DNA from 2 places in the Mesorhizobium sp. MC2-1-1 genome. Region 2 is predicted to be linked to the other one. Evidence: predicted binding sites of a transcription regulator. Region 2 holds the regulator's gene; the other holds the start of a gene.
What was found. Region 2 encodes PhoB, which activates phosphate uptake and scavenging genes when phosphate is short. Its sites were predicted from a motif close to TGTCATNNANCTGTCAT; they were not measured.
Positions count from the first base shown of each region.

Region 1: the regulator PhoB is predicted to act here: its motif matches at 1,740-1,756, upstream of ppk2 (polyphosphate kinase 2).

Region 1 is NZ_CP195205.1:1,401,171-1,404,583, forward strand. Features, by position in the region: gene ACR64R_RS07030 (glycosyl transferase family 90) at 1-531, shown strand, start outside; gene ACR64R_RS07035 (aldo/keto reductase) at 547-1,590, opposite strand; gene ppk2 (polyphosphate kinase 2) at 1,856-2,776, shown strand; gene hemB (porphobilinogen synthase) at 2,991-3,413, opposite strand, start outside.
Region 2 is NZ_CP195205.1:3,964,094-3,967,506, reverse strand. Features, by position in the region: gene pstB (phosphate ABC transporter ATP-binding protein PstB) at 1-78, shown strand, start outside; gene phoU (phosphate signaling complex protein PhoU) at 99-806, shown strand; gene phoB (phosphate regulon transcriptional regulator PhoB) at 824-1,513, shown strand; gene ACR64R_RS19615 (ROK family protein) at 1,544-2,779, opposite strand; gene xylF (D-xylose ABC transporter substrate-binding protein) at 3,047-3,413, shown strand, end outside.

The DNA of each region.
Region 1 (3,413 bases), 2.6 Mb from region 2:
AAGCGCCCAATGGTGGTCTGGCGCGGTCACCTCAACAATCCGCTTCGCACCCGCTTTGTGGAAAAGGCCGCAGGCCTGCCGATCTGCGATGCGGGATCCCACAAGGCCGACGCGCCGGACGGATACCGTAAGCCGTTCCTGAACATCGAGCAGCAGCGGCGCTATCGCTACATCGTTTCGCTCGAGGGCAATGACGTCGCGACGAACCTGAAATGGATCATGAGTTCCAATTCGCTCTGCCTGATGCCGGAACCGACCTACGAAACCTGGTTTGCGGAAGCCAAGGTCGAGCCCAATGTCCACTACGTGCCACTCGAGCCGGATTTCTCCGACCTGGTCGACAAGGTGGCCTATTTCGAAAAGCATCCCGACGAAGCTGAGCGGATAACCGCCGCCGCCAACGCCTATTGCCGCGAATTCCACAATGAGCCGGTCGAGCAGGCGATCTCGCTGCTCGTCCTCTACAAATATTTCGTGCTGAGCGGGCAGATCAAGCCCGACACGGAAGTCTGGCGCTTTATCGCCGGCTGAGTGCTCACCGAAGCCCTAGGCGTGGGAGCGGTCGAGCAGCTTGTCGGCCGGCCCGAAACGGTCCTTGGCCGTGAACTGCTGGTGCCAGTACGGGTAAAGCACCGGCGGCCGGCTGACGGCATCGAGTCGCTGGCGCTCTTCTTCGGAGAGCGGCAGGCTGGCCGCGGCGAGGTTGTCCTTGAGCTGCCCCTCGTTGCGCGCGCCAATCACCAGTGAGCTTACGGCCGGACGGCCAAGCAGCCATGCAAGCGCCACCTGCGCTCCCGACACGCCCCGCGCCCTGCCAATGTCGGAGAGCACTTCGACGATCCGCCACAGACGGTCCTGGTCGCGGATCGGCGGTTCCGTCCAGCCGCCGACCTGGCGCGCGGTCGGGCTGTCGCGGTGATATTTGCCGGAGAGCAGGCCCCCGGCCAGCGGGCTCCAGACCAGCACGCCGAGGCCCTGGTCGACAGATATCGGCAGCAGCTCGTATTCGGCCTCGCGGGCTTCCAGCGTGTAATGGATCTGCTGGGTGACGAAACGGGCCTGATGCCGGCTGTCGCTGACAGCCAGCGCCTTCATCACGTGCCAGCCCGAGTAGTTGGAGCAGTCGATGTAGCGGACCTTGCCCTGGTTGACCAGGGTGTCGAGCGCCGCGACCGTCTCCTCCAACGGCGTCAGGCCGTCCCACTGGTGGACGAAATAGATATCGATGGCGTCGGTCTTGAGCCGCTTCAGGCTCTTTTCGCATTCGCGTATCAGATGGTAACGCGAAAGGCCCTCGTCATTGGGCCCGGCGCCGATGCGCATGCGGGCCTTCGAGGCGATCAGCACATCATTCTTGCGCCTGCCGCCAAGCGCCTCCCCGATGATCTCTTCGGAGAGGCCGTTGGAATAGACATTGGCGGTGTCGATGAGGTTGATGCCGGCATCGATGCAGGTGTCGATGATGCGGCTGGCCTCGGAAAGGTCCGAATTGCCGACGGCGGCGAATGGGCCGGTGCCGCCGAACGTCATGGTGCCAAGCGTCAATGTCGAGACTTTCAAGCCGGATCGGCCCAGCGTGCGGTATTCCATGTCAGTCCTCGCGATTGGTTGAAGAAGCGCCGTGGCGAGCGCCGGGAAGAGGCGAGGGGATTTGTAGGACAATTCAGCCGGCGTGTCGCCCCGCTGCCGATACGGTCCGATCATATATAGGCTAACATGGATGCCGCCGGCCGGTCGCTTGCAATAAAACCGTCATTGCGCCTCTGTATCCCGGTCGGCTTACGGAGTCGCGTGTCCGCCGGGGCCGCGGCGCATTCCGAGGCGATGAAGGCTGACAGGCAGACGGAGCTGCGCGATGAATGAAGTGAAACCGAATTCAGGGGCGAAGGACTGGCTGGAGGCCGAACTCGCAGACACGCTCGACGAGGACTACGAGCTCGAGATTTCCGAGCCGGCGCTCTCGCTCGAGATCGCCAAGATCTACAAGAAGTCGCATCCGCCTTCGATCGAACGGATGACCTATTTCCGCGAACTGCTCAGGCTGCAGTCCGAGCTGATCAAGCTGCAGTCCTGGGTCGCCTACCACAAGAAGAAGCTGGTGGTGATCTTCGAAGGCCGCGATTCCGCCGGCAAGGGCGGTGTCATCAAGCGCATCACCCAGCGCCTCAACCCTCGCATCGCCCGTGTCGTGGCATTGCCGGCGCCGACCGAGCGCGAGAGGTCGCAATGGTACTTCCAGCGCTACGTGCCGCATCTCCCCGCGGGCGGCGAGATCGTGCTGTTCGACCGCTCCTGGTACAATCGCTCCGGCGTCGAGCGGGTTATGGGTTTTGCCAATGAAGATCAGGTCGAGGAGTTCTTCCGCGACGTGCCCGAATTCGAGCGCATGCTGGTCCGTTCCGGCATCACCCTGGTGAAATACTGGTTCTCGATCACCGACGAGGAGCAGCAGATGCGCTTCCTCATGCGCATCCACGATCCGATGAAGCAGTGGAAACTGTCGCCGATGGACCTGCAGTCGCGGGTGCGCTGGGAGCAGTACACCAAGGCCAAGGAAGAAACCTTCGCCCGCACCAACATCAAGGAAGCGCCCTGGTTCATCGTCGAGGGCAACGACAAGAAGCGGGCGCGGCTCAACTGCATCGACCACCTGCTGCAGCAGTTGCCGTATGAGGAGGTGCCGCATGAGGAGATCACGCTGCCGGAGCGGGTGTTCAATCCTTCCTACGAGCGCCAGGTGCTGCCGCGCGAGCTCTATGTGCCGGAGAAGTACTGAGGCGCGGTTCCTTCTCCCGTTCACGCAAGGAGTTGCTGCTCCTGTCGCCATCGGTGCTGGTGAGCCCTCTCTCCGCTAATGCGAAACAGACTTTGCCTGGCCGCCGATGCGGGAATGGACTGAAGGCGCGCTGGCCGAGCCGGAGGAGATCGTCGAGGTCGACGTGGAATTCTGACGGCTGGCCAGCGGCGCCCCTGCTAGCCGGTTTGGCGGTTTAACCCCGCAGCAGCTCCGCCACGGTCGGCGCGAAATAGGTCAGCACGCCGTCGCAGCCTGCGCGCTTCAGCGAAAGCAGCGATTCCAGCATCGCCTTCTCGCCGTCGATCCAGCCATTGGCGGCAGCCGCCTTGATCATCGAATATTCGCCCGAAACCTGATAGGCGAAGGTTGGCATCTGCAACTCGTCCTTCAGCCTGCGGATGATGTCGAGATAGGGCAGCCCCGGCTTGACCATGAGCATGTCGGCGCCTTCCGCCAGATCCTGCTCGGCCTCTCGCACCGCTTCGTCCGAATTGGCGTGGTCGATGTAATAGGTCTTCTTGTCGCCCTTGAGCAGGCCGGCGGTGCCCACCGCCTCGCGGTAGGGGCCATAGAAGGCGGAAGCGAATTTCGTCGCATAGGACATGATCGCCACGTC
Region 2 (3,413 bases):
TTCGACCGGACCGAGAAGATCTTCACCTCGCCCCGCGAGAAGCGCACGCAGGACTACATCACCGGCCGCTTCGGCTGAGTTCATACGAGGACAACATCATGGCCGAACATACCGTCGCCTCCTTCGACGAGGATCTGAGGCAGATCAGCCGGCTCATCAACGACATGGGCGATCTCGCCGGCTCCATGGTCGGCGGCTCGACCCGGGCGCTGCTCGAAAGCGACAATGCGCTGGCGCAGCGCGTCGTCTCCGACGACGCCATCATGGACGCGCGCCAGCGCGAGCTCGACGACCGCGCCATCACACTGATCGCCAAGCGGCAGCCGATGGCGGACGACCTGCGCAACGTGGTCGGCTCGATCCGCATGGCGGGCGACCTCGAGCGCATCGGCGATCTTGCCAAGAACATCGCCAAGCGCGTCGGCTCGGTCGGCGTCGCCGCCGCGCCGCGCGATCTCACGCATTCTATCGATTCCATGGCGCAGATGGTGCTGATCCAGGTCCAGGGCGTGATCCAGGAATACATGGTCGGCGATGCCTCGGCGCTCGCCAAGCTGCGCAACGACGATGAACGCATCGACGTCAAATACACCTCGGTCTTCCGCGAGCTCTTGACCTACATGATGGAAGACCCGCGCAACATCACCGCTTGCACGCATCTTCTGTTCTGCGCCAAGAATCTCGAGCGTATCGGCGACCATGTGACCAACATCGCCGAGAACGCCTATTATGTGCTGACCGGCACGCAATTGCCCGCGAACCGTCCGAAGCAGGACGAGACGGCAATGTCGGCGCCGGCTGTCTGACGGAAAAGGTTACCCCGATGATCGCGCCACGAATCATGGTGGTGGAAGACGAGGAGCCGCTGGGGGTGCTGCTCCGCTACAATCTCGAATCCGAGGGCTACCAGGTGGAAGTGGTCACCCGCGGCGACGAGGCCGAAATCCGCCTTCAGGAAAACGTTCCCGACCTGCTCGTGCTCGACTGGATGGTGCCGGCCGTTTCCGGCATCGAGCTTTGCCGGCGTCTCAGGATGCGGCCCGAGACCGAGCGGCTGCCGATCATCATGCTGACGGCTCGCGGCGAGGAAAGCGACCGCGTGCGCGGCCTGTCCACCGGCGCCGACGACTATCTGGTCAAGCCGTTCTCGACGCCGGAGTTCATGGCGCGCGTCAAGGCATTGCTGCGCCGCGCCAAGCCGGAGGTGCTGTCCAGCGTGCTCAAGGTCGGCGACATCGTGCTCGACCGTGAATCGCACCGCGTTTACCGCAAGAAGAGCGAGATCAGGCTCGGCCCGACCGAGTTCCGCCTGCTCGAATTCATGATGCGCCATCCCGGCCGCGTGTTCTCGCGCAGCCAGCTGCTCGACAATGTCTGGGGCGAGACGATCTATATCGACGAGCGCACTGTGGACGTCCATGTCGGGCGCCTGCGCAAGGCCGTCAACAATGGCCGCATGCCGGATGTCATCCGCACCATCCGTGGGGCGGGCTACGCGATCCGGGAGGACTAGGGATACGTATCTCGGCGCTTGCACTCGCCACTATGCAACGTGCTTGCCCGCTCTCGCCTGGACGCCCGGCGCGAAAATCTCCTGGTCGACGAAGGTCAGAGCGCGCATGGCGCAGCCTTCGCGGATCAGTGGCAGTTCGTTCGGCTCGGTGTCGAAGGAGATCGATTTCGAGTGCTGGCCGCCGGCGGTCTGGGCGATCGCCTCCCTCAGCGCCGGCTCGATCAGGTCGAAGGCGGCCGCGCTGACGCCGACCATCGCGACGGGCGCCGGGTCGATGAGGGCGAACAGGCTGCCAAGACCGAAGCCAAGCGCCTCGCCTGCGCGGCGATAGGCCTCGCGCTCCAAGCCGTTCTCCTGCCGGGCCTTTGCCGCCAGCGCCCGCATGTCGGCGTCGCCGACGTCGGTCGGCGTTGCATCCTCGCTTATTCCCATGGCGCTGCGCCAGATCGCATAATTGCCGGCATAGGCCTCGACGCAGCCGCGGCGGCCGCAGCGGCAAAGCGCCCCGCCCGGCCGGTGGATCATGTGGCCGAACTCGCCGCCGGAGGAATGCGTGCCCATGAAAAGCTCGCCCTTCAGCACCAGGCCCATGCCGATACCGTGTGAGAGCAGGATCGCGATGAAATTGTCGCGATAGCGCTCGGGATCGCGCCATTGGAGCGCCACCGCCATCATGTTGCAATCGTTTTCCATCGTGGCCGGGATGCCGAACTCCGCCTCCAGTATGTCGGCGAAGGGAATGTCCGTCAGTGGCGTGATCGGCGACCACAGCATGGCGCGCGCTTGGGAATCGGCGATGCCCTGAATGCCCATGGCAATGCGGGCGACGCTGCCGACATCGAGGTCGGAATCCTCCAGCCGGCGCCTGACGATGGCGACGCATTCGCCGATCAGTTCGTCGCGCGGCAATGTCAGCGTGTCGAGTCGGCGCTGCTCCTCGGCGATGACCTGGCCGGCATAGTCGATGACGGCGACGGAGAGGAAGTTGAGCGACAGCACCACCGTCAGCACCGCGGCGGCTTCGGGGTTGAGCGCGAGACCGATCTGCGGCCGACCGCGTCGCAAAGCCGTCGGCTCGCTGGCCTTGCTTTCCGCGAGAATGCCCTCCTGGATCAGATCGGCGGAGATCGCCGAAATGGTCGAGTGGCTGAGCCCGGTGGTGGCGGCAATCTCCGTGCGGGACGGCTGGCCGGCGCGACGCACGGCCGCAATCACCATGGCGCGATTGCGCCGGCGCAAGTCGTCGTGGCGGATTCCGACCGACATCTCTCGCACGTCCTCCCGGGTCGTCGCGGCCTTGTGATGATGCCTTGGCCTGTCGCCGACACGCTATGGATAGTGGCAGAAGCCAAAGCCCATGTCATTATTTATTGCGAATGTCGAAAAAATCCCGGGACACATCAAAAGCCATCAGAATCCCGGTTGACAGGGCCGTTTTGCTGCACCACTATTTTTTTGAGGCTCGAAAAAAAGCCTCTTTGCCGGTCTTCGGACCAGTCTGGGTCGCGCCGCCGAGGGCGCAGGGAGGATATCATGAAGAAATTCGCAGCCGCCATCCTGGCGGGCGTTGCCATGTCGCTGACGCTGGCGTCGGTCGCCGAGGCGAAGGGCAAGGTGATCGGCGTCTCGTGGTCGAATTTCCAGGAAGAGCGCTGGAAGACCGACGAAGCGGCGATGAAGGCTGCCATCGAGGCCGCCGGCGACAAGTATATTTCGGCCGATGCGCAGTCCAACCCGGGCAAGCAGCTGACCGACGTCGAAAGCCTGATCTCGCAAGGCGCCAACGCGCTGATCATCCTGGCGCAGGACGCCTCGGCTATCGGGCCGGCTGTGCAGAAGGCCCTGGACGAAGGCATTCCGGTCGTTGGCTATGACCGCCTGATCGAGAACAAGGACGTGT